DNA from 4 places in the Brevibacterium sp. CT2-23B genome. Region 4 is predicted to be linked to each of the others. Evidence: riboswitches for the same ligand, from Rfam matches in the RefSeq annotation. Region 4 holds a riboswitch; each other region holds the start of a gene.
What was found. A riboswitch is a leader RNA that binds a small molecule or an ion and turns the genes downstream of it on or off. The one in region 4 is predicted to bind thiamine pyrophosphate.
Positions count from the first base shown of each region.

Region 1: it holds a riboswitch for thiamine pyrophosphate, as region 4 does, so the genes downstream of both, thiO (glycine oxidase ThiO) here and thiC (phosphomethylpyrimidine synthase ThiC) in region 4, are expected to answer to the same signal.
Region 2: it holds a riboswitch for thiamine pyrophosphate, as region 4 does, so the genes downstream of both, HIM68_RS15570 (ECF transporter S component) here and thiC (phosphomethylpyrimidine synthase ThiC) in region 4, are expected to answer to the same signal.
Region 3: it holds a riboswitch for thiamine pyrophosphate, as region 4 does, so the genes downstream of both, HIM68_RS06475 (hydroxyethylthiazole kinase) here and thiC (phosphomethylpyrimidine synthase ThiC) in region 4, are expected to answer to the same signal.

Region 1 is NZ_JABBYK010000001.1:289,398-295,429, forward strand. It holds gene HIM68_RS01335 (mismatch-specific DNA-glycosylase) at 1-381, opposite strand, end outside; gene HIM68_RS01340 (SRPBCC family protein) at 405-920, shown strand; gene moeB (molybdopterin-synthase adenylyltransferase MoeB) at 891-2,171, opposite strand; gene HIM68_RS01350 (thiazole synthase) at 2,168-2,935, opposite strand; gene thiS (sulfur carrier protein ThiS) at 2,937-3,194, opposite strand; gene thiO (glycine oxidase ThiO) at 3,191-4,348, opposite strand; TPP riboswitch at 4,338-4,441, opposite strand; gene thiE (thiamine phosphate synthase) at 4,453-5,136, shown strand; gene HIM68_RS01370 (ketopantoate reductase family protein) at 5,133-6,032, shown strand, end outside.
Region 2 is NZ_JABBYK010000006.1:153,224-159,255, forward strand. It holds gene HIM68_RS15565 (FN3 domain-containing metallophosphoesterase family protein) at 1-841, opposite strand, end outside; TPP riboswitch at 988-1,096, shown strand; gene HIM68_RS15570 (ECF transporter S component) at 1,119-1,748, shown strand; gene HIM68_RS15575 (ABC transporter ATP-binding protein) at 1,748-3,280, shown strand; gene HIM68_RS15580 (energy-coupling factor transporter transmembrane protein EcfT) at 3,291-4,118, shown strand; gene HIM68_RS15585 (hypothetical protein) at 4,208-4,750, opposite strand; gene HIM68_RS15590 (SDR family NAD(P)-dependent oxidoreductase) at 4,790-5,506, opposite strand; gene HIM68_RS15595 (NAD(P)/FAD-dependent oxidoreductase) at 5,503-6,032, opposite strand, start outside.
Region 3 is NZ_JABBYK010000002.1:299,830-305,861, forward strand. It holds gene HIM68_RS06460 (substrate-binding domain-containing protein) at 1-866, shown strand, start outside; gene HIM68_RS06465 (ATP-binding cassette domain-containing protein) at 965-1,789, shown strand; gene HIM68_RS06470 (sugar ABC transporter permease) at 1,786-2,997, shown strand; TPP riboswitch at 3,149-3,282, shown strand; gene HIM68_RS06475 (hydroxyethylthiazole kinase) at 3,270-4,199, shown strand; gene thiE (thiamine phosphate synthase) at 4,196-4,954, shown strand; gene thiD (bifunctional hydroxymethylpyrimidine kinase/phosphomethylpyrimidine kinase) at 4,951-5,820, shown strand; gene HIM68_RS06490 (TenA family protein) at 5,905-6,032, shown strand, end outside.
Region 4 is NZ_JABBYK010000004.1:128,847-134,878, reverse strand. It holds gene HIM68_RS11645 (ABC-ATPase domain-containing protein) at 1-205, opposite strand, end outside; gene HIM68_RS11640 (amidohydrolase) at 237-1,028, opposite strand; gene thiC (phosphomethylpyrimidine synthase ThiC) at 1,251-3,059, opposite strand; TPP riboswitch at 3,057-3,164, opposite strand; gene HIM68_RS11630 (M18 family aminopeptidase) at 3,226-4,530, opposite strand; gene HIM68_RS11625 (DUF1684 domain-containing protein) at 4,666-6,032, shown strand, end outside.

The DNA.
Region 1 (6,032 bases), on a different contig from region 4:
CTCCTGCCGGGAGAGTTCGTCGGCGCGGACAGTGGCTCGCCCCACGAGGTTGGTCAGACCGATTCCACGACTGAGCAGCTGCAGCTCATCCGCAGGCTCGAGCCCACACGAGGCATCGACTTGGTGATCGGTGAGACCCGCCTGATGCAGAGACGGCCAGAAACGGTTGCCGGGACGTGCGAACGGCGCATTCACCGCGGCCGTCCACAGCCCCGGATTGATACCGACGATGAGCATCTTCAGCCCGGAGGAATCGCTCGGCAGAATATCGTCGATCGCATCCGGGTCGTCCGTGGCGAAAGCCGCGAGATCGTCCTTGGTCGGTTTGCGACCGCCCAGAGGGGATAGCCGACGATTGCTGACGAAGTTGTCCTCACTCACATCTTTCACACTACCGTCGTACCATGAGCCACGATCATGTGACCCCACAGCCCGGAGAGTCCGCACCCTTCCATTTCAACGACCGCTGGACCACCGACGCCGGAATCGAATCGGTGTGGGCGGTTCTGGAACAGGTCGACGAGTGGCCTGGGTGGTGGCCGGGACTGACAGCAGCCGAAAGGGTCGGGGCTGCACAGGCTGACGTTGATGCCGCCGATCTGCCGGTGACCCCAGGCAGCCGAGCCCGCCTTCTGGTCCACGCACCGGTCGGGTGGTCTCTGCGGTTCTCCATCGAAGTCGAGGAGGTCGATGCACCCCATCACATCCGGTTCCGGGCGAGTGGTGATCTGCGCGGCGAAGGCCGATGGACTCTGACCGCCACCGAGGGGGTGACGACAATCGATTCTCTGTGGTGTGTGACGACGAGCAGAACGATCATCAGTGCGATGCGACCGCTGTCCGGACTCATGCATGGGGCAGTGATGAGAGCCGGCGAACGGGGACTGCGATCACGACTGGCCGACCGGCCCGGCTCCTGAGCGAACCGGTACCCAGGTCCTCGAATCTGCCGGTCGCTGGTCTCTCTGGTCTGCCGAGGCGCGAGCGGCGGCCTCCCACGCCTCGATGCCCCCGGCAAGCGAGCGCAGACGTACTCCGGTCGGGACCGATCGGGACAGAATCTGGGCGGCCTCGGCCGATCGGGCCCCGGACTTGCAGTGGAAGACGATATCGACCGGTGCCTCAGCCCGGCCGGAGGCACCGAGCAACGACTCAAGCGCCTGCCACCCGCCGTCTCGGAGGGCGCCGAGCGGCAGATGCATCGAGCCGGGGATGGCCGCCAGCTCACGTTCCCAGTCCTCCCGCACATCGACGACGAACACATCGTCTTCGACGGACAGGAATTCGGCGACGTCGATCTCATCCGCCGCAGGCTCTGCCACGCCGCCGCCGTCTAGGTCCACAGCACAGGCGGCAGCCACCTCGGTGAGGTCGGTGACCGGGGGACGGTCGGGATCGAGGGAGAACCGCAGGGTCGAGTACTCCCCGGTCAGCGCCTCATAGCGCAGCAGCCGACCGATGAATGGGGCACCGATGCCGCAGATGAGCTTGATCGCCTCGGTTGCCATCGCCGAGCCCACGGTTCCGCACAGCACACCGAGGACTCCGCCCTCGGCGCAGTTGGGCACCGAATCGGGTTCCGGGATATCCGGGAACAGATCGCGCAGCATCGGCCCGTGACCGGGAACGAACGTGCTCACCTGACCGGCGAAGCGGAAGATCGTGCCCCACACCAACGGGGTGCCGGTGAGTTCGGCGGCATCATTGGATAAGTACCGAGTGGCGAAGTTGTCCGCCCCGTCAACGACGACATCGTGTTCAGCGAAGAGACCGAGCACATTCTCCGGGCTCAGCCGTTCCGCGATCGTGCGCACCTCGAAGTTCGGATCGAGCCGGTGCACGGCATCGGCGGCAGATGAGACCTTCGGTCGGCCCACATCCGCATTCCGGTGGATGATCTGGCGCTGCAGGTTCGAGGCCTCCACCACGTCATCGTCGATGATCGTGATCGACCCGACTCCTGCGGCCGCGAGATAGTTGAGGACTGGAGCCCCGAGCCCGCCGGCGCCGATGACCAGCACCGAGGCGGCCCGCAGACGCCGTTGTCCCTCGAGTCCGAATCCCGGCAGGCTCAGGTGCCGGGAGTAGCGTTCCAGCTCCGTCCGGGACAGAGACTCCACGGGGTCGACGAGAGGAGGCAGCGACGGAGGAGTGGCGGCAACGGTGGTCATCGTGCTGCGACCATTCCATCGAACGGCGATGATGCCAATGCCAACGGTCGTTTGGGAATCCTCCCGGCTCCGGCCGCCAGATGCCCGGCCTCGACGGCCAAAGCCATCGCCCGGGCCATGGCGTGAGCATCGTGGGCGCGGGTGACCGCCGAGGCCAGCAGCACCGCGGTGCACCCGAGCTCCATCGCCAGAGCGGCATCGGAGGCGGTGCCGACACCGGCGTCGAGGATGACGGGCACCTGTGCACGGGAGACGATGGTCTCGATGTTGTGAGGGTTGAGGATGCCCAGCCCACTGCCGATCGGAGCACCGGCCGGCATCACCACAGCCACGCCAGCGTCCTCCAGACGCTTCGCCAGGGCCGGATCGTCGTTCGTGTAGGCGAAGACCGTGAACCCATCGAGGACGAGCTCCTCGGCTGCGGCGAAGAGCTCGATGGGATCCGGCAGCAGGGTGTCCTCATCCGCGATGACCTCGAGCTTCACCCAATTCGTCTCCAGCGCCTCTCGGGCCAGTCGGGCGGTGAGCACGGCATCCCGGGCCGTATAGCAGCCGGCGGTGTTCGGCAGCACCCGAATACCCAGACGCTGGAGCATTGTGAACACTGAGTCGCGGGACTCGGCATCGAAACGGCGCATCGCCACAGTGGTCAGCTCGGTTCCCGAAGCCACGAGTGCGTCTTCGAGAATGCTCAGGGAACTCGCCCCTCCCGTGCCCATCACGAGGCGAGACGACATCTCCACATCATCGATCGTCCAGGTCATCTCAACCTCCCTGCACAGCGGTGACGATGTCGACGGTGTGCCCGTCGGCCAGGGTGTAGTCGGACCAGGCACCGCGACGGATGACTTCACCGTCGACGGCCAGGGCGATGCCCAGGCGGCCGCCGTCGGCTGGTGTCCCATCGGGGTTCAGTTCCCGTCCGGTGACGTCGGCGATGAGGTCGAGCGCCGAGGTGGCACCCGGCAGCTCATGGCGAGCGCCGTTGAGGACGATGGTCGGTGAGTGTTCGTGGTCGGTCATGCGTTGCTCCTCATCGGGTAGGCACTGGTGTGGTCTGTGGTGAAGCGGTGTGGGGACACGGACTCGAGCGTCCCGTCAGGAGGCCAGTCGGAGGCGACGCCCAGGGCGAGCTCGGCACCGAGCCTGCCGCCGAACGGGGCCAAGAGGATGCCGTGGCGGAAATACCCGGTGCTCACGATGCAGCCGGGATCGATGCGGCCGATCATCGGCAGGTCGTCCGGAGAACCGGGCCGGGCACGGGTGGTGATATCGGTGATCTCCGCGTCGAGGATGCCCGGGACCAGTCGCTGCCCGTCGGCGAGCAGCCGGTGAATCGTCCCGGCCGGAGTGCCGGAGAGTCCGTCCTCACGCGAACTGGCACCGAGCACGATCTCGCCGTCCGGGCGAGGAACCAGGTAGACGGGGCGACCATTGACCAGCCCGCGGATGGTGCGGCTCAGCAGCGGAGTCGCCTTCGCGGAGGCGCGCAGTCGCAGAACATCACCCCAGACCTCACGCAGAGGCAGCTGCGGGGCACCGACGATCGCGGACACAGCGCTGCCGGCGCAGATGATCACCTGATCGGCCTCCAACCGGCGGCCATCGCCCAGTGCGACTCCCACAGTCGTATCGCCGTCCTTGATCAGGCTGGCCGCCCGCTGGCGAATGAAGCCTCCTGAGTGAGAGGACAGGACAGTCAGCAATGCGGCAGTGAGCCGACGGGGGTCGATCGAGTGATCGCCTGGAATGTGGACTGCCCCGGCGACGGCAGGCGACAACGACGGCTCAACCCGGCGGGCAGCACTGCCGGTGATGAGCTCGGTGGCGAAACCGGACCGCGATTGTGCATCGCGCAGCTCCCGCAGAGCCTGCAGATCAGCTCGGTCACCGGCGCACACCAATGTTCCGGCATCCGAAAAACCGAGATCGCTGCCAGCGGCGCTCGCCACCTCGGCGGAGAACTGAGGATACATCTGCGCGGAGGCTCGCATCAGCGGGTACAGGGGAGTCTGCCCCCAGACCACCTCGGCGGCGGGAGCGAGCATCCCTGCGGCAGCATGGCTCGCACCCTGAGCGGGCGCAGGATCGATGATGGTGACTTCGGTACCGAGGCGGCGCAGATACCAGGCCGTGGACAGGCCGATGATCCCGGCGCCGACGACAATGACTCTCACAGCTTCTCCCTCCGGCGGCATGATCCGCATCAGGTCTGACGGTCGGCTCCTACGCCCTCTCAGCCTCGTTGGGAGGCTCCCGCGAACTCCTCTACTCTATGACCATGACCACACAGATGCCACCGCGCACCGCAGCGCGGCAGACGAAGAGAGCCTGGAGAGAGGCGCGACTGGCAGAGGCGAAGCTCTACCTGTGCACCGATGCCCGGACCGGTCAGGGCGACCTCGCCGAGTTCCTCGACGCCGCCTACCGTGGAGGTGTCGACATCATCCAACTGAGGGACAAGAGCCTCGAGGCCCGCGCCGAGATCGCGGCATTGGAGGTCCTCAAAGATATCGCCACCCGTCACGACAAGCTCTTCTCAGTCAATGACCGTGCCGACGTTGCGCTGCTGACCGACGCCGACGTCTTCCACGTCGGTCAAGGCGACCTCACCAGTGCTCAGGCCAGGGCTGTGCTCGGACCCGATGTCATCCTCGGCCGCTCGACCCATTCCCTCGAGCAGGCGCTCGCCGCCGAGGCGGACCCGGAGACCGACTATTTCTGTGTCGGGCCGGTCTGGGAGACCCCGACGAAGCCAGGCCGCGCCTCTGTGGGGACGGCGCTGCTGACCGCCACCGCCGCCGAGGCGGCCAAACCGTGGTTCGCGATCGGCGGTATCGCGACCGGGGAGAGGCTGGACGCGATCCGTCAGGCGGGCGCGAGGCGTGCCGTCGTCGTCCGTGCGATAGCCTCGGCTGAGGATCCCGCTGCGGCCGCGCGGGAGCTCAAGGAGGAGTTGGAATGACCCAAGCAGCTGACAGCGCATCCGACGGAATGGGTGCTGGCGCCGACCTGTCGATTCTCATCGCCGGGGCGGGGGCGACCGGCGGAGCGTTCGGCACCTATCTGCAGGAGGCCGGACGCAATGTCACTTTCCTGCTCCGGCAGGCACGGGCGGAGACGGTCCGCGCGGAGGGGCTGCGCTTCACTGCACCCGGTGATGATCGGACGAATCAGGTCGATGTCATCACCGCTGAGGAACTCACAGCCGCACCACGAACCTTCGACCTCGTCATCGTCGCGGTCAAAGCGGGTGGACTCGACTCGGTCATCGCCGATATCGGACCGGCTGTGGGCGAGCAGACGACGATCATTCCGTTCCTCAACGGCATGGCTCAGATCGAGAAGCTGCAGAGCAGATACCCCGGACAGGTGCTCGGAGGGTTCGTCAAGATCGTCGGCACCATCAGGGACGGAGCCGTCGTCCAGCTCACCGACCTGGCCGTGATGACCATCGGAGATCTCCACGGCGCCGAAGTGCCCACACGCATCTCCGAGGCGCTCGATGTGCCCGGATTCAAACTCCAGACCGTCGATGGAATCATCGACGGGCTGTGGGAGAAATGGATCTTCATCGCCGCGGCAGGAGTCGTCACCTGCCTGTTCCGCGCCCCGGTCGGAGCGATCATGGAAGCCGGCGGCAGATCGCACGTGTATGCCATCGTCGATGAGCTCGAAGCCGTGGCGGCTGCGGCAGGACACCCGGTGTCGGAAGCCTCCCACGCCATGACTATCAAGATGCTCACCGAGGACGGTTCCGCCTTCACCTCATCCCTCTACCGGGATGTGACGGCAGGGCTGCCGAGCGAAACGGAGCACATCCTCGGCGACCTGTCGATCAAGGCGGAGGATCTGGGAGTG
Region 2 (6,032 bases), on a different contig from region 4:
CGGAGGTGATGACGCCGCCACCGCCGTGGTCCTGGCTGACATTGGGTCGGTTGAAATGCTGCTCGTAGGCTTTCGATGACACATCGTGGTTGCCGATCGTCGTCGCCTGCGGGATCGTCCGGGTCGCTTCCGGTGCCAGGTACTGAGCGTACTGCTCTTGGTTGCCGGCGGAGTTGACCTGGTCTCCCAGCGAGTAGAAGAAGCTCGGGTCGTCGGCGGTGGCCGCTGCCGAGGACAGGGTCCGGTCCCAACCGGCCGCGTCGTCGGGATCTCCGCCTCCGGCGCCGACCTGAGGGTCGCCGAAGACGAGGAATTCGTCAACGCCTCCGGACGATCCTGTGGTGAACTGCTGCACCTCGGTGAACCCGTCCTTGTCGCTGCCGACCTGGTAGGCGTATTCGGTGTCGGGTTCCAGGTTAGTCATGCTCGCATGGTTGAAGTGACGCTTGAGGTCGGTGGCAAGGCCCGAGTCCGTGGTCTCAGCCTTGTCAGCATCGGCGGGGAGCTTTCCGCCGTCGACCTCACTAGCCGGTGCCCACCGGACCTCTCCCCCACCGGCACTCTCGCTCATCCACGAGAGGTTGCGCGCCGTGGAGTCGGCCCCGACCTGCAACACGGTATCGGTGATCGCCTCGCTCCCCGCGTCCGCCTCGGCGGGCGAATCCGTCCGGTCAGGGCTCGGAGTCTGAGCAGAGTCGGCCTTCGCGCCCTGGGTCGCGGTCGCCCCTCCGGAACCGAGAGATGGCTCGGCACGCACGGGCACCGGGGCCGCCACCAGAGCGGCGAGCAGGGTGGCGGCGGACAGGGCACTGAGCGGTCTCTTAAGTCGATGCGTATTCACCCGCCCATTCCTACTGACCAGTAGTGTCCGGTTGTTCGAGGCCCATCGACGGGAATGGGAACGGGAAGTGAATCCTCGATGACCACCCCCGGCCTCCGCGTCGCCACGGATCCCGGTCGCTGCCCCGCTCCCCTGTTGTACAGTGGTGGCTACGACAGGGGAGCGCCGTCAGGGGCGCTGAGAGTGCAGAAGAAGCTGCAGACCCTCGAACCTGATGCGGTTAGCACCGTCGAAGGAAGTCGAGACTCTTCACCCCTCCTTGAAATGAGGAGGCACAATGCCGAAAACCACCACGCCGAACACCACCCCCACCCCTTCACGTGCCTTCACCGCGGCGCCGAAATCCAAACAGTGGCGGGTGGTCGACTATGTCACCACCGCCGTTCTCGGCATCGCCGTGGGACTCGTGTTCTGGGTGTTGGCGCTGAGTTGGAAGGTCCTCGAACTCGCCTTCCAGGCATTCCCGCCGTCGATCGGCCTCATCGCCGGGCTCTGGGTGCTGGCCGGTCCGCTCGCCGGTGCGATCATCCGCAAACCCGGTGCCGCGCTCCTGTGCGAACTCATCGCGGCCATCGTCGAAGCCGTCCTCGGCTCCCACTTCGGAGCAACCGTTCTGCTCTCGGGTCTGCTGCAGGGCCTCGGTGCCGAACTCGTCTTCGCCGCCTTCGGCTACAAGCGCTTCACCCTGTGGGTCACCGCCGCATCGGGCATGCTGGCGGCTGCGTTCATGGCAGTGAGCGAGAACATCATGTACAACGCCGAATGGCAGTTCGGCTTCCAGGCGATCTACGCAGTCTGCGCGATCGTCTCCGGCCTCGTCATCTCCGGGATCGGCGCCTGGTTCGCCTACCGGGCGATCGCGGCTACCGGAGCGCTCAGCTCCTTCGCCTCAGGCCGACTGCGCTGATGGCGCTGCCGATCACGGCCGCCGGCTTCTCATGGACACACACCGACCGTGACCAGCCGGCAGTCGGACCGCTCGATCTGCAGATCACGGCCGGAGAGAAAGTGCTGCTGCTCGGCGCCTCCGGGGCCGGCAAATCGACGTTCCTCCACGCCGTCGCCGGTGTCCTGCCCGAGGAATCGGGTGAGGCCACCGGTGAACTCCTCGTCGGCGGTGAGAAACCGGATCCCCGCCGAGGCAGCACCGGGCTGGTCCTCCAAGATCCCGATTCTCAGGTGATCTTCTCCCGCATCGGTGATGATGTGGCGTTCGGGATGGAGAACCTCGGACTCCCGTCCGAGACAATCGACGCTCAGGTCCCCGAGTCCCTGCAGGCGCTGGGACTCGATCTGCCGCCGGAGCATCCGAGTGCCGCTCTGTCCGGTGGGCAGAAGCAGCGGCTGGCTCTGGCCGGGATCCATGCGATGGCCCCGGAGGTCATCGTCCTCGACGAACCGACGGCCAATATCGATCCCGCCTCAGCGACCGAGGTCCGCGATGCCGTGCTCACCGTGCAGGCCGAGACACAGGCGACCATGCTCGTCGTCGAACACCGGGTCGAGCTGTGGATCGATCACGTCGACCGGGTCATCGTGCTCGGCCGCGACGGCATTGCTGCCCAAGGTCCGCCCGCGCAGATCTTCTCCGATCCGGACCTGACCGACACACTCGTCGACTGCGGAATCTGGATGCCGCGGCACTCCCCCGACCCGCGCCGAGGCGGAACCGCGGGAATCGATCGGACGTCGGGCCGCATCGGCGAGGTTCTGCTGCGCACCCATCGGCTCAGCGTTGCTCGACCGCGCATGGCCACCCCCGCCGCGACCGACCTTGACCTGAGCCTGCGTGCCGGTCAGGCACTCGGAATCGTCGGTGCGAACGGGGCAGGCAAATCGACCACGGCCCTGACCCTGGCGGGCCTTCTGCCCGAATTCTCCGGACAGGTCCTCGCCGAGGCGCCCCTGCGGGACGGAGCCAAACGGGCCCGGCCATTCGCCTGGCCGTCGAAGCAGCTGGCGGCGCACATCGGCATGGTCTTCCAGGAACCGGCACACCAGTTCCTCACCTCGAGCGTGGCGACCGAACTCGAGCTGGGCCCCCGACTGGCCGGATGGTCTGCCGCCGAGTCGCAGGCACGGGTGGATGAGCTTCTTGAGGGACTCGGTCTCACCGGGTTGGCGCAGGCTCATCCGCAGAGTCTCTCAGGTGGGGAGAAGCGACGCCTGTCGGTGGCAACGATGCTGGCGCCCCGGCCACGGGTGCTCATCGTCGATGAGCCGACCTTCGGTCAGGATGCGCTGACGTGGGCGGGGTTGGTGGAGATGTTCCTCGATGCCTTGGTACACGGTTCCGCGGTGGTCGCGGTCAGCCACGATCAGGCGTTCCTCGAGGCCATAGGTGCCGATGTCCTCGAGCTCGGTGGCTGCCTGAGTGCAGATCGCGATGTCGTCGACGAGTCGGAATCGCGTGTCAGGGCGGGTGATCGCGGTGAGTGAGAGTCTCGATGTGCGTTCTCGCCCCTCCCCCGAGGTCGCCGTACAGGATCCGGGACAGCTCATCCCCGTGGTGCGTTCCACCGCTTTGGCTCGGTGCAATCCGCTGACGAAGATCGCAGTGGCCCTCATCCTCATGGTCGGGGCGCTGCTGAGCATTGATCTCATCTCTGCCGGGGTGGTGCTGCTCGCGGCAGTGCTGGCGCTGCCGGCGACGGGACTCGATCTGGTGGCCGCGGCCAAGCGGCTGTGGTTCCTCCCCGCCGGCGCTCTGCTCGCCGCTTGGGGCACGGCGCTGTTGGCGGAGAAGACCGGGGATGTGGGCGTCGACTTCGGTCCGATTCTGTTCACCACGGGTTCGTTGACGGCCGCCGCGGCGATCTTCGTCCGTGCCCTGGCTTTGGCGATCCCGCTCATTGTGCTCGCGTCGACGATCGATCCGCGTGATCTCGCCGATGCGCTCATTCAGCACCTGCGGCTGCCGGAGCTCGTCGTGGTCTCGGTTCTCGCGGCCTCGCGTCTGCTCGGACTGTTGGTCAGTGAGTGGCAGGTACTGGCGATGGCCAGGCGGGCCAGAGGCGTCGCGGGCGGTTCGCTTCTGCGGCGCACGGGCAGCCTCTTCAGCGGAGTGTTCGTCCTGCTCGTGGTCTCGATTCGCCGGGCAACGAACCTGGCGATGGCGATGGAGGGACGGGCATTCGGTCGTCCGGGCCACACGTGGCGCAGGCGGTCGAGTTTCGCGGTCCGAGATGTCGTGGCGGTGCTTCTCAGTCTGGCTGTCTGCGCGGTCGCGATCGGTGCGGCTCACATGCTCGGAGTCTGGAACCCGATCATCGGCTGAGGCGGATCGGGTGTCTCGGAGCTGCCGTGCTCACAAGAGGTCGGAGCTGTTCCACCGGCGGTCGATCAAAACTGCCGGACGGTCAGAGCTCAGAGCTGTTTGAGGAAGTCCTTGCCGAAGGCCCGCCATTCCTCCAGGGCTTCGGGGCTGGGAAGCTTTGACGTGGTGAGGACGAAGAGGGTTTTGTCTTCGCTCTTCGTCTCGGCTGCGGCTTCGACCTTGGTGCCGCCCTCGAGGTTGGCTCGCCAGAAGGAGCGCTTCGCCGTCTCCGAGGTGCGGGGATCACCGTCGAGGGCAACCTCGTTGAGGGTGTCGCCGACGAGGGACGCGAATTTTTCGATGAGTGCGGAACGATCGCCGGGAATGGTGCGGGAGACGGCGACGTCGAAAGTGCCGTCGGCGCGCTGGCCGGGGACTCGGCGTCCGATCTCCTGCTCGTAAGCGACGACGGCGCCCTGGACCCACCAGCCGTGGTTGTCGACTCTGCCGTAGAACTGGGGATAGAGAGCGTCGGCGAGCTCTTTGTGACTCGCCGACGCTCCCCCGGCCGCCTCCAAGCGAGCACGGGTGGCGGCCCATGGTTCGCCGAGGGCCTTTTCGATCGATGCGATGTTCTGCGCTTTGGTCGCCATGGGTCCGAGTGTAGACAGTTCTCCGACCTGCCAACACACCTATTTCGCTGTCAGCCCCCCGTCGATGGTGATTTCCGTGCCCGTGATGAATCGGGAATCGTCGGAGAGGAGGAATGCCACGGTTCCCGAGATCTCGTCGACCTCCGCGCGGCGACCGAACGGGGTGTCATCGGAGACGCCGCCTTCAGGCTCGTCTTCATTCATCTTCGTGGACACCCCGCCGGGACAAATGGCGTTGACCCTGATCCGCCGTTCGGCCAGCTCGAGCGCGGCGACCTTGGTCAACCCGATGATGCCCGCCTTCGTCGAGCAGTACGCCGCGTAGCCCCTGGCGCCGATCGGGCCGAACACAGAAGCAACATTGACCACTGACGACCCGACCTCCAGCAGCGGGGACGCCGCCTTCAGTCCGAGGAAGCTGCCGGTGAGGTTGACGGAGACGATTCTGTTCCACACCTCCAGTGACTCCTCGACGATGTCGGCGACGTGGATGATTCCGGCGTTGTTGACTAGTCCGTGCAGACTGCCATGCTCATCGCGCACGAATTCCATCACCGAATCCCAGCTGTCCGGATCGGAGACATCGAGGTGACGATAATCGACACTGTGCCCGAGGTCGGAAAGCTCCTTCGCCGAGGCTGTGCCGTCCTCGTCGAGGACATCGCCGATGACGACAGCCCACCCGGCTGCCGCCAGCCGTTTGGCGTGCGAGAGCCCCTGCCCTCTTGCTCCTCCGGTGATCAGTGCGGTCCTCATGCTCGCGCTCCTGTCGCCGTCGTCGACTTCTCGGCGAAGAGGAGGGCATCGACTGCCGTCTCGACTTCGGAGAGTTCCTTCAGCCATGGTGCACGAACGATATCGATGCCGTGCTCCGGTGGGAATCGCTCCGAGAGGAACCCTGCGACGGAGACCGTCCCTGATTCCTGAATTTGCAACATCTTCGCCACGAGCGCTGCCTGCATTCCGTAGATGGGAATCTGCGGCCCTCGCGGTGCAGTCAGTCCGATGTAGTACAGGTTGTCGAGACCGGCGGGGATGATTCCGGCCGCGTGTTTGACGGGCATCGTCCCGTTCTTCGCAACGAGCCGATCGTCGAGGAACGGAAGGCTCGGATTGAACCCTGTCGCGTAGAGAATCGTGTCATAGTCCCTTTGTGTGCCGTCGTCGAAGGTCACTGTCCGTCCGTCGAACCGTTCGATTGCGGGGCGGACGCTGATCCGCCCGTGATGGATCCAGTAGAGAAGAAGGTCGTTGACCACCGCGTAGCCTTCAGCCAGGGTAC
Region 3 (6,032 bases), on a different contig from region 4:
AAGCCAACCCAGACGCGAAGGTCGAATACCGCAACGCCAATCAGGACGCGACTCAGCAGCAGCAACAGGTTGAGGCGGCCGTGACCGAAGGCGTCGACGCCATCGTCCTCGACCCCGTCGACGCTTCCGCAGTCTCATCCGCGCTGTCGAAAGCCGAAGCGAAGAAGATCCCGGTCATCTCCTACGACCGCTTCTTCGAAGGTGCGGATTACTACACCTCGTTCGACAACAAGAAGATCGGCAACCTGCAGGGCCAGGCCGTCCTCGACGGGCTCAAAGACGCCGGCGTCGACCCAAAATCGGGACCGGTCTGGATGGTCAATGGTGATCCGAAGGACCCGAACGCCGCGGACTTCAAGGCCGGCGCCGAAGAGACCCTCAAGGGCGCAGGCGTGGACATCGCCGCCAGCCACGACACCCTCGACTGGAACCCCGACGACGCCCGCCAGTGGGTCGAAGGTCAGCTGCAGGGCAAGGGCGAGAAGCCGATCGCGATCTACTCTGCCAACGACGGCACCGCCGGCGGCGTCATCGCCGCAACGAAGAAAGCCAAGGTCGAACCCGTCGTGACAGGTCAGGACGCCGAGGTCGACGGTCTGCAGAACATCCTCAAGGGTGACCAGTACGCCACGATCTACAAGTCGATCCCACCGCAGGCCGAGTTCGCCGCCAAAGCCGCCGTGGCCCTGGCCGCAGGCGAGGACGTCGACGCGGGCACGACCTACAAGGACACCCCCACGGACTTCGTCGAAGCCAAGGTCGTCACCACCGACACCATCAAAGACATCGTTGGTGACCAGATCAAGGCCGAGGACATCTGCACAGGCAAGGTGGAGAAGCTCTGTGCCGATGCCGGCGTGAAGTGAGCGCGTGCGCGTTCACAATCTGACGTGACCGACCTCGAGCCGGCGACCGCCACCGGTCGCCGGCTGCCGGGGTCAACGACTGCGACAAGTAGGAACAGATGACACCAGAGACACCCGACCCGGCAACTGAGGCGACGCGGACGCCGGGCAGCGACAGCGAGCCGGTGCTCGAACTGCGCGGAATCAACAAACGGTTCGGTGCAGTCCAAGCCCTGACCGACATCCATCTCAGCGTCGGTCGCGGCGAAGTCGTCGGCCTCGTCGGCGACAACGGCGCCGGCAAATCGACCCTGATCAAGGTCATCGCCGGAGTCCACGCCGCCGATGACGGCGAACTCATCATGAACGGGACGGCGCAGAGATTCTCCTCCCCGAAGGATGCACAGAAAGCCGGAGTGGCCACAGTGTTCCAGGATCTGTCCCTGTGCGAGAACCTCGACGTGGTGGCCAACCTGTTCCTCGGACATGAGAAGACCCGCGGCGGCGTCCTCGACGAAGTGACGATGGAAGCCAAATCCTGGGAGCTGCTGCGCAGCCTCTCGGCAAAGATCCCGAGCGTGCGCGTACCGATCGCGGCCCTGTCCGGCGGTCAACGTCAGACGGTCGCGATCGCCCGGTCCCTCCTCGGCGAACCATCCTTGGTCATGCTCGATGAACCGACGGCGGCACTCGGCGTCGCCCAGACGGCCGAAGTGCTCAACCTCATCGAACGGCTCAAAGAACGCGACCTCGGCGTGCTGCTCGTCAGCCACAATATGGCCGATGTGCAGGCGGTGTGCGACCGGGTGCACGTGCTGCGGCTGGGCAAGGACGCCGGTGATTTCCCCGGTGACGAGCGCACCGATGTGCTGGTCGCCGCGATCACCGGAGCCAGCGACAATGTCGTGACCAAACGCGCCGCACGGAGGGGTGAGCGTCGATGACCCGCAATTCCTTCATCACCGATGAGCGGATCTCGTCCGAAGGCGTGATCGGCACCTTCGTCCGCCGGGTCAAAGAGGGGCAGCTGGGGTCGTTCCCGGTCATCCTCGCACTCATCGTCATCGTCATCGTATTCCAGTCGGCCGACTCGAACTTCATCTCTCCGGCCAACCTAGTCAACCTCTCCACTCAGGTCGCGTTCCTCGCGATCCTGGCTCTCGGCATCAACCTCATCCTGCTCCTCGGCGAGATCGATCTGTCTCTGGCGCAATTGGGCGGTTTGGCCGCCTCGCTGCTCGGTGTCTTGGTGGTAAGGCAAGGTGTGCCGCCGGCCTTGGCGCTGGTCATCATGCTGCTGCTCGGCCTGGTCGTCGGCGCGATTCAAGGTTGGTTCTTCGCCGTCGTCGGCATCCCGGCGTTCGTCGTCACCTTGGCCGGTCTGCTCGCGTTCACCGGTCTGACTCTGACGACATTGGGCACGCAGAAGAACCTGTCGATGTCGGACACCTTCGCCTTCGACTTCGCCAGCTTCTACTTTCCTGCGATCTGGGCCTATATCTTCGGCGCCGTCGCGATCATCGGCTTCGGCGGCGGCATCATCTATTCGAAGCTGCGCCGCCACCGGGAGGGTCTCAGCGCTCCGAGCTGGACCTCTGTGATCGTGCGGATCGTGCTGCTGGCCGCGATCGTGTTCGGGTTCCTCATCCTCGTCAATCAGGACTTCGGTCTGGCGATGCCTTTCTTCCTCATGATCGTCATTGCGATCATCATCGACCTCGTGCTGCGCAAGACCCGCTACGGTCGTTCCATCTACGCCGTCGGCGGCAAGGTCGAAGCTGCACGGCGTGCCGGCATCCGCGTGACCTGGGTGCGCATCAGCGTGTTCATGGCAGCCGGAGTGCTGGCCGCATTGTTCGGCTTCATCAAGACCGGTGTGACGACAAATGCGGGATCGACGCTGGTGAGCACGCAGGACCTGCTCAATGCGATCGCTGCAGCTGTCATCGGCGGCACCTCGCTGTTCGGCGGACGAGGAACCGCCTGGGCAGCCGTGCTCGGTGCTCTGGTCGTCGGTGCGATCAACAACGGTCTCTACCTCATCGGCTTCAACTCCGATGCGCAGCAGATCATCACCGCACTCGTCCTGCTCACCGCCGTCGTCATCGACGCGCTCAGCCGCCGCGGACAGAGGTACGTCGGGCGCGGGTAGTGGGGCGTGAAGCTCCCTCTGCCGACCGCTCGCCTTAGCGTCGAGCGCGCAATGCATAGCTTGATACAGCGACGTTAAGTCGAGCGGTCGGTGCTGAGCATCCAAGCAGAGTATGAAGTCGCCCGGGTCCGACCGGGCTGATACAGTCGGAGCCAATGACATGGGGTGCCTCATGAGGATCCGTTCGCACTAAGACGCTGCGCACGGAGGACACCGAGGCTGAGAGAACACCCATCGAACCTGATCTGGGCCATACTAGCGAAGGGATCGTCATGGTTGACTTCGACCTGCGTTCTGCGAATGCGCATCTGCGCGCAAGCAATCCACTCATCCAGTGCATCACGAACACCGTCGTGCAGCAGTTCAGCGCTAACGTGCTCCTGGCCATCGGCGCCTCCCCGGCGATGCTCGACCATGAGGCCGATGCCGGACAGTTCGCCGGGATCGCCAGCGGAATCCTCGTCAACTTCGGAACGGCCTCGAACCATCAGCTGCTCGCCGCCGATGCCGCCATCGACGTCGCCAACGCCGCCGGCAAGCCCTGGGTCCTCGACCCCGTGAGCGTCGGTGCCGTCGATTTCCGCACCTCCCGCATCCGCCGCGCCGCCGCCGATCACCCGACCGCCATCCGCGGCAACGCCTCCGAGATCGCCGCACTCGCCGGAGTCGGACTCGGTGGTCGTGGAGTCGACTCCACCGATGAAGTCGACGCCGTCCTGCCCGCTGCCGCGAAGCTGGCCCGAGAGACCGGTGCCATCGTCGCCGTCTCCGGACCCACCGATGCCGTCGTCGCCCACATCGACGGCACTGACCACGTCGCCCGCATCTCAGGTGGACATGCGTTCATGCCGCTCGTCATCGGCACCGGCTGCTCACTCGGTGCCGTCACCGTTGCCTACCTGGCCGCCGCCCGAGCCGGACTCGCCGACCCCGACGCCGACGTCTCAGCCGTCAACGCCACTGAGCAGTCCGCGAACGGTGGGGCCGCCTCGGCGAAGTTCGAAGCCGTCGTCGCCGCCCACGCCCACTTCGCGGTCGCCGGGGAACTCGCCGCCGATGGCGCGAAGGGGCCCGGCAGCTACTCGGTGAACTTCCTCGACGCACTCCACGCCGTCGACGGTGACCGACTCGCACAGGCGAGAATCGGCCTCGACACGCTCACTTCTGCGAATGAAACCGCCGGCGAAGGCGTCCAGGCATGACCGCCGGTTCCGCCCACATCGCTGACAACCCGGCCGACGACGGCGCGACCGTGAGCGACCGAGCAGACGCGACCGACCGCTTCGCCGGAATCGACACGCGCCTCTACCTCGTCACCGACTCCGCGCAATGCGAGGCGGCCGGTCGCAGCGTCGCCGAGACCGTGCAGGCCGCCGTCGCCGGGGGAGTGGGCATCGTCCAGGTCCGCGACAAAGACATCGACGATGCAGGCTTCTATTCGCTCACCCGCCAGGTCATCGCCGCCGTCGATGCCGCCACCCGCGACACCGACCGCACGGTGCCCGTCGTCCTCAACGACCGCGTCGAGGTGGCCCGCCGCCTCATCGCCGAAGGCGAGAATGTGCATATCCACGTCGGCCAAACTGACACCACCGTCGCCGAGGTGCGCGCCGCCCTGGGTGCGGAACCGCTCATCGGTCTCTCGGCCGCGAACAGCGTCGAATTCGCCGCCGCCCGAGACTCCGGAGTCGTCGACCTCGTCGGCATCGGACCGGTCTATGACACCTCCACGAAAGCCGACGCCCCCGACGGAATCGGACCGGACCGCCTCGGGGAACTGGTGGCAGAAGCGGGCATCTCCGCGGTCGCGATCGGCGGCATCAACGCCGATCGTGCTCCTGACCTGCAGGGACGTGGGCTGATCGGGATCTGCGTGGTCTCGGCGATCTGCATGGCCGACGATCCGAAGACGGCAGCAGAGGAGCTGCTCGCCGCATACGCCGGGAGTGCACAGTGACAACCCGCCCGCCGATCACCCTGTCGATCGCCGGCACCGATCCCTCCGGCGGTGCCGGAATCCATGCCGACCTCAAGACCTTCACCGCGCGGAAGACCATGGGCACGACCGTCATCACCGCCCTCGTCGCGCAGAACACGCACGGTGTGTCCCGCGTCTATCCGATCGACGTCGATTTCGTCGCCGATCAATTCGACTCCGTGCTCGGCGACCTGCCCGTCGATGCGACGAAATCGGGGATGCTCGGCAGCCGTGACCTTGTCGAACTCGTCGTCGCTCGCGCCGCCGAAGGCCGGCTCGGCTTCTATACCGTCGACCCGGTGATGATCGCGACCTCCGGCCACCGCCTCCTCGAGACCGATGCCGTCGAGGCCGTGCGCACCCACCTGCTGCCCGTCGCCGACCTCATCACCCCCAACCTCCCCGAGGCGGCCCTGCTGATCTCCGACGACGAACCCGAAGCGCAGACGACTGAAGCCATGCGTGACCAGGCTCGTCGCCTGCTCGAACGCGGGCCCGGAGCGGTCCTGCTCAAGGGCGGACACGGCAGCGAGGACGAGGTCATCGACATCCTCGCCACCGCCGACGGTCAGGTCCGCGAGTTCACCCACCCCCGTGTGACGACGATGAATACGCATGGAACCGGGTGCACTCTGTCGGCCGCGATCACCGCCGAGGTGGCCGTCCTCGGCCGCGAACGCACAGAGATCGGGTCGGACATCCTCGGCGAGGCCGTCGACAATGCCCTCGATTACCTTGCTCGCGCTCTCACTTCGGCCGCGGATTGGCAGCTGAGCCTGAATCCGGAGGGCGCCCACGGACCGGTCGATCACCAAGTCGACATCGTCCGCGGTCGACCCGCCTGACGTATCCATCCCGCCTGACCGCTGCCGCACGCGAACCGCCAACTCAGTCGAACCACCACGTCACACGAGCACAAAGGAGTTCCCATGACCGTCACCTTTACCGCCGGCCCATTGACCACCCAGCTGTGGGACCGTGTCCGCCCCATCGTCAAGCAGATCGAAGAGCTGCCGTTCCTCGCCCAGCTCGCCGACGGCAGCCTCGATCCGAAGGC
Region 4 (6,032 bases):
TGAGGTCGAGCGGGAACTTCGCATCGGCACGGTCGACGCGCACCCGAACCTTCGACGGTGAGGCGAACGGATCGGCCTGGACTCGGTCGATGAACACGGTGACCGGTCCGAAGCTGTAGCGGCCGCGGATCTGCTTGAGATTGCCGTAGCTGCGACCGTCGAGGCTATGCAGAGTGGAGGCGAGATTCGACTGACGTGAACTCATTTCACTCATGCTAGTGGCCGGAGATGAACGTCTACTCAGCGGATGCGGACTCGACGCCGTAGAACCGGGCCGCATTGGACCAGAACACGGCGTCCGCCTCGGCGGGGGTGAGTACTTGACGAAGGAGTGCGAAATCAGCATCGGCGAAGGGGCGACGTGCCCGCGTCGACGGCAGGTCCGTCCCCACCATCAGCGCGGTCGGGTCGGTGTCGACGATGCGACGGACCGCCTCGGCGGGATCGAGCTCCACACGGCCGAAACCGGTGGCTTTGACCTTCACTCCTGCCTCGACGAGGCGCAGCAGGGTGGACAGCCCGTCCTCGTGCATGCCCAGATGATCGATGCTCACCGCCGGCAGTGAGACGATGCGTGCGGCGAGATCCTCATCGATGGAGCGGGCGTCGATATAGAGCTCGGCGTGCCATCCGGCGAGGTCATGGACCCGTCGGGCAAAGCTGTCGAGGGCATCGAGGGTGGCCGAACCGCCGCGGGCGATATTGAATCGCAGTGCCTTGATGCCGGCCTCGTCGAGGCGTCGGATCTGATCATCGGTGGTCTCATCCGGCAGCTGGGTGACGCCGACATAGTTGTCGCCGAGCTGGCGCAGCGCCTCGATGAGGTACCCCTGGTCGAAGCCCTGGAACGAACCGGACACGACGGCTCCTCCGGCAACCTCGACTCCCATATCGGGGAGGCTCTGCAGTCGCGCGCGATAGTCGGCGACCGTGAACGGATCGGGCAGATAACCGTTGTTCTCGATCAGCGGATGGCTCGGATCGATGATGTGCAGGTGCGCGTCGAAGGCACGCTGGAGTTCGCTCATACCGTCAACCTACATCGTCTCCGAACTGCTCATTCAAGGCGTGGCGCGTCTGTCGATCTGTGTACAGTCCAGTAGGCGCGCTCCGCCTTGATCGACGCTGACGAGGAGCGGAGCTCCACGCTTCGCATGGCGGGCAGCGCGGCCCGCGGCCAGGATTCTCCGGGGCCCCCGTTCCTCAGTTGTTCTGAGGGCCGACGGGCGGGATCCGGCCCGGAGCCGGACTCAGCCTTCCCGCAGGCCGACGGTCGGATCGGGCAGGCAGACCTCTCCGCCCGATGTGAGGAACTCGCGGCTCTTCTGCTGCATTCCCGCCAGGGCCTCCTGCGCCTCGGCGCTGCCGTAGGTGTCGCGGATGTCCTGGGAGATGCGCATCGAGCAGAACTTCGGACCGCACATCGAACAGAAGTGCGCGGTCTTCGCCGGTTCCGCCGGCAGCGTCTCGTCGTGGAACGCCTCGGCGGTCTCCGGATCGAGGCCGAGGGCGAACTGGTCCCGCCACCGGAATTCGAATCGAGCCTTCGACAGCGCATCATCGCGGGCCGTCGCCCCCGGGTGGCCCTTCGCGATATCGGCGGCATGCGCGGCGATCTTGTACGTGATCACCCCGGTCTTGACGTCGTCACGGTCGGGCAGCCCGAGATGCTCCTTTGGGGTGACGTAGCAGAGCATCGCCGTGCCGTAGCGGGCGATCTCCGTCGCCCCGATCGCCGAGGTGATGTGGTCGTATCCGGGCGCGATATCCGTAACCAGCGGACCCAAGGTGTAGAACGGCGCACCGTGACAGAGCTCCTGCTGACGTTCGACGTTCTCCCGCACGAGGTGGAGCGGAATGTGCCCGGGCCCTTCGACCATCACCTGGACGTCGTGGGCCCAAGCGCGTTCGGTGAGTTCGGCGAGAGTGTCGAGCTCGGCGAACTGGGCGGCATCATTGGCATCGGCGATAGAACCCGGCCGCAGTCCGTCGCCGAGCGAGAAAGCAACATCGTAGCGAGCGAAGATCTCGCAGAGTTCATCGAAGTGGGTGTAGAGGAAGTTCTCCTCGTGGTGGGCAAGGCACCAGCCGGCCATGATGGACCCGCCGCGTGAGACCATCCCGGTGACCCGGTCAGCCGTGAGAGGAACGTAGCGCAGCAGCACACCCGCGTGCACGGTCATGTAGTCGACACCCTGCTCGCACTGCTCGATGACCGTGTCGCGATAGATCTCCCAGGTCAGTGCGTTCGCATCGCCGTCGACCTTCTCCAGCGCCTGATAGATCGGGACGGTGCCGATGGGGATCGGCGAATTGCGGATGATCCACTCCCTGGTGGTGTGGATGTCATTGCCGGTCGACAGATCCATGAGGGTGTCGGCACCCCACTTCGCGGCCCACCGCAGCTTCTGCACCTCCTCGGCGATGGAGCTGGTGACCGCGGAATTGCCGATGTTCGCGTTGATCTTGACGAGGAACGCCTTGCCGATGATCATCGGCTCGGATTCGGGGTGATTGATGTTGTTCGGAATGATCGCGCGACCGGCGGCGAGCTCGGCGCGCACGAGTTCGACATCGCACTGCTCGCGAAGCGCCACTAACCGCATCTCCGGGGTGATGATGCCCTGCCTTGCGTAGTGCATCTGGGTCACCGTGCGGCCGGACTTGGCCCTTCGCGGAACCGGTTTGCGTCCCTTCCACTGCTGTGACGGGGCACCTCGGCGAACGGCGGCACGACCGTCATCGGCGATGCGGTGGCCGCGGGCGTCATACGTCTCAGTGTCGAGACGATTCTCGATCCACGGGAATCGCAGAGCGGGCAGTCCCTCCTCCGGAATGCTGCCCGGTCCGACAGTGCGGTACACGTCGACGGGATCGTTGTCCCGACCGTTCGCGTCCTCGAGCTCGATGCGGGTCACGGGAACGCGGATGCCGTGTTCCTCGTCCTCGACCCACGCCGGCGAATGCGTCGGATACTGCTTGAGGGTGAACTGGTCGTGCGAATCTGCGTCAGACGAAGTCGTGGCAGGGGCAGGTGTTTCAGGGGTGAATGCAGTCATCTGCAGTCCTCACTTCCTACGCCGGTATCAACCGGATCAGGTTCTACGGTCTCGGACGATCCAGTCCGATCTCAGCCCTTGCAGCGGGCTCCCGTGGCGTCGTGCCGTTCGTATCACGAATGACGCAGTGAGGACAACTGCGGCTCCTCGAGCGACAGGTTGGGGGTCAGCTGCCCTGGAGGAACGCCTTCGCTGCCGCACCGAGGGCGACGACGTCGGAGACCGCGACCATTTCGCGCGCCGAGTGCATCGAGTACAGAGCCGGACCCACATCGACGGTCGTCATGCCCAGTCGGGTTGCGGTCAGCGGTCCGATCGTCGACCCGCAGGGCATCGCATTGTTCGACACGAAATCCTGGTACTCGACCCCGGCGGCCGCGCACGCCTGCGACCATACGGCGGCGCCTACCGCATCCGTGGCGTAGCGCTGCTGAGCGTTGAGCTTGAGCAGCGGTCCTCCGCCGAGGCTGGGGCGGACATGCGGATCGTGCCGTTCCGGATAGTTCGGGTGGGCAGCATGCCCGGCATCGGAGGAGACGCACACCGAGGTGGCCATCGACGCGAGATAATCGCTGCGCGTCGACTGCGGCAGCAAGGAGGCGACGATGCGCTCGGTGACATCGGCGAGGAACGGACCGCACGCGCCCGAACGCGAATTCGACCCGATCTCCTCATGATCGAACGCCGCGAACAGAGGGATGCCGTCGAGCCCGTCGGCATCGAGCTGGGTGAGCGCGGTGACGCCGGCATGGACGGACAGGAGGTTGTCCAGCCTCGGCGAGGCGAAGAACTCTTCGGCGGCACCGAAGAGGGCCGGCTCCTGAACGGGAATGGTGTAGACATCGTGGCCGACGACGGACTCGGCATCGACCCCGGCAGAGGCGGCGAGCAGTTCGATGATGTCCGCCTCGGCGAGGTCGGCCAGACCGATGACGGGAGCGGTGTGACGCTGCTTGTCCAGGGCCAGGCCCTCATTGACCTGCCGGTCGAGGTGGATCGCGAGCTGCGGGATGCGGGCGATCGGCCCGGTGCGGGCGAGCACGATGCTGCCGTCGGCGAGACTGAGTCGACCCGCGAAGGCGAGCTCACGATCGAGCCACGAATTCAGCAGCGGCCCGCCGTAGATCTCCACCCCGACCTGGCGGGTGCCTTCGGCGGTGAACTCGCCGCCGGGTTTAAGTTTGAACGCAGGGGAATCGGTGTGGGAGCCGAACACACGGAACCGGGGAGCCACCTCGGTGACGGTGGGATTCATCCACGCGATGAGCGCGCCGTCGCGGATGACGTAGTGCCCGGTTCCGGGCGTCAGCACCCAGGGAACGGACTCGTCGAGGCGGGAGAAACCGGCCTCTTCCAGGCGTTTCGCTGCCGTGTCCACCGCGTGGTAGGAGCTGGGAGATGCGCTGACGAAGTCGCCGAGGTCAGCCGCTGTCGTCGCGGCCACATCCGGTCTCGGGAGTGATTCATTCATTTCCCCAGCCTATCGTTTGCGGTAGTTTGGAGGTGAAGAAGATCAGGTCTCAGACGCCGGGTTGCCACCGGGTCCGAGAATCAGGCGGGGGCAGCGACCCTGCGACCGCACCAGCGACGGCAAGGAGTGTTCGACGTGAACCAGTTCGTGACGGAGTGGAACACCTGGCGCGACTCACGGAACTCAGCCCTTGCGAAACCGTTCGGCTGGCTCAGTGTCGTCGGACTCCACTGGCTCGACGCCGAATCGACCTGGACCGACGCCCCCGGCACGTTCACCGTCGACGACGGCTGGGTGACCGTATCCCTGAAGACCGGAATCAAGGCCGGCCCCGCAGCCGAGACATTCGACCTGCTCAGCAAGGTCGGCAACGGTGAGTCGGCTGGTGCCGTTGCTGCTTCTGGCGTGAACGGCGGAGGACCGACCCGTGCGACCAGCCCGGCCGTGCCCAGCGACACCTCGACTCTGCCGAGGGTGATGGACCAGTCCGGTGCGGGCGCGGCTGCGGCAGACGCTGCGGGTGCCGACTCTTCTGCCGGAACGGATGCCGGATCCGATGCGGGGTCCGACGGCGGATCCGACTGGCACGCAGCAGCGCCCGCCAAGCCACAGGTCCGCGTGGAAGAGAATGGGTTCAGCGCGAAGCTTCCGAACGGCGGCTCGCTCAACTGGTTCACCGTCGGCAACGTCCTCTACGAACTCATCGATCGGGGCGGCCGCCTCGGCGTGCGTGTGCGCAATTCGAAGTCCCCGCTGCTCGGGAAGTTCTTCGAGGTTCCGGTCTTCGACCCGGACCCGGACTTCGTCTTCCTCGCCCGGTTCACCAGGTTCGACCCGTTCAAGACCTACACCATCGAAACCGCCCAAGAGGACCTGCAGCTGCAGACACAGGCGGCGGGAACCGTCACCTTCGAGACCTCGCACGGTGAGGTGAGCCTGCTCGCCACCGGGTGCCCGAAGACCGGACTCCAACTGGACTTCCACGATTCGACGAACGGGAGCACCACCGCTGCGTGGCGGACCATCGACCTCGGAGTGCCGAATCAGGACGGGTCGCTCGTCATCGATTTCAACCGTGCGGTGAACTACCCGTTCGCGTTCACCTCATTCGCCACCTGCCCGGCCCCGATCGAGGGAAACGTCGTTCCCTTCGACGTCACCGCAGGTGAGCGGCGTCCCCCGTTCTTCTACTCGGAGGCCGGGATCAACGTGCCGTTCCTCTTCTACGTGTGGTGGGACGAAGAGAGCGCCGAGGTGACGCGCCCCTGGTATTCGCGTTTCGGCCTCGACATCACCATCCTCAACCCCAACCACGACGACGGGCGGATCTCCCTCGTCGGCTTCGACGGGGTCGCGATGTCCGGCGGAGATCTGTCGCCGCTGGGGCGCAAGGCCCGGTCGCGGCTCATCGATGTCGCCACCGAAGCGCTGACTTCACGGATTCCGGTCATCGGCATCGGCGCGTACTCGGCGTTCGTCATCCAGGCCCAGCGTGAGCTGCG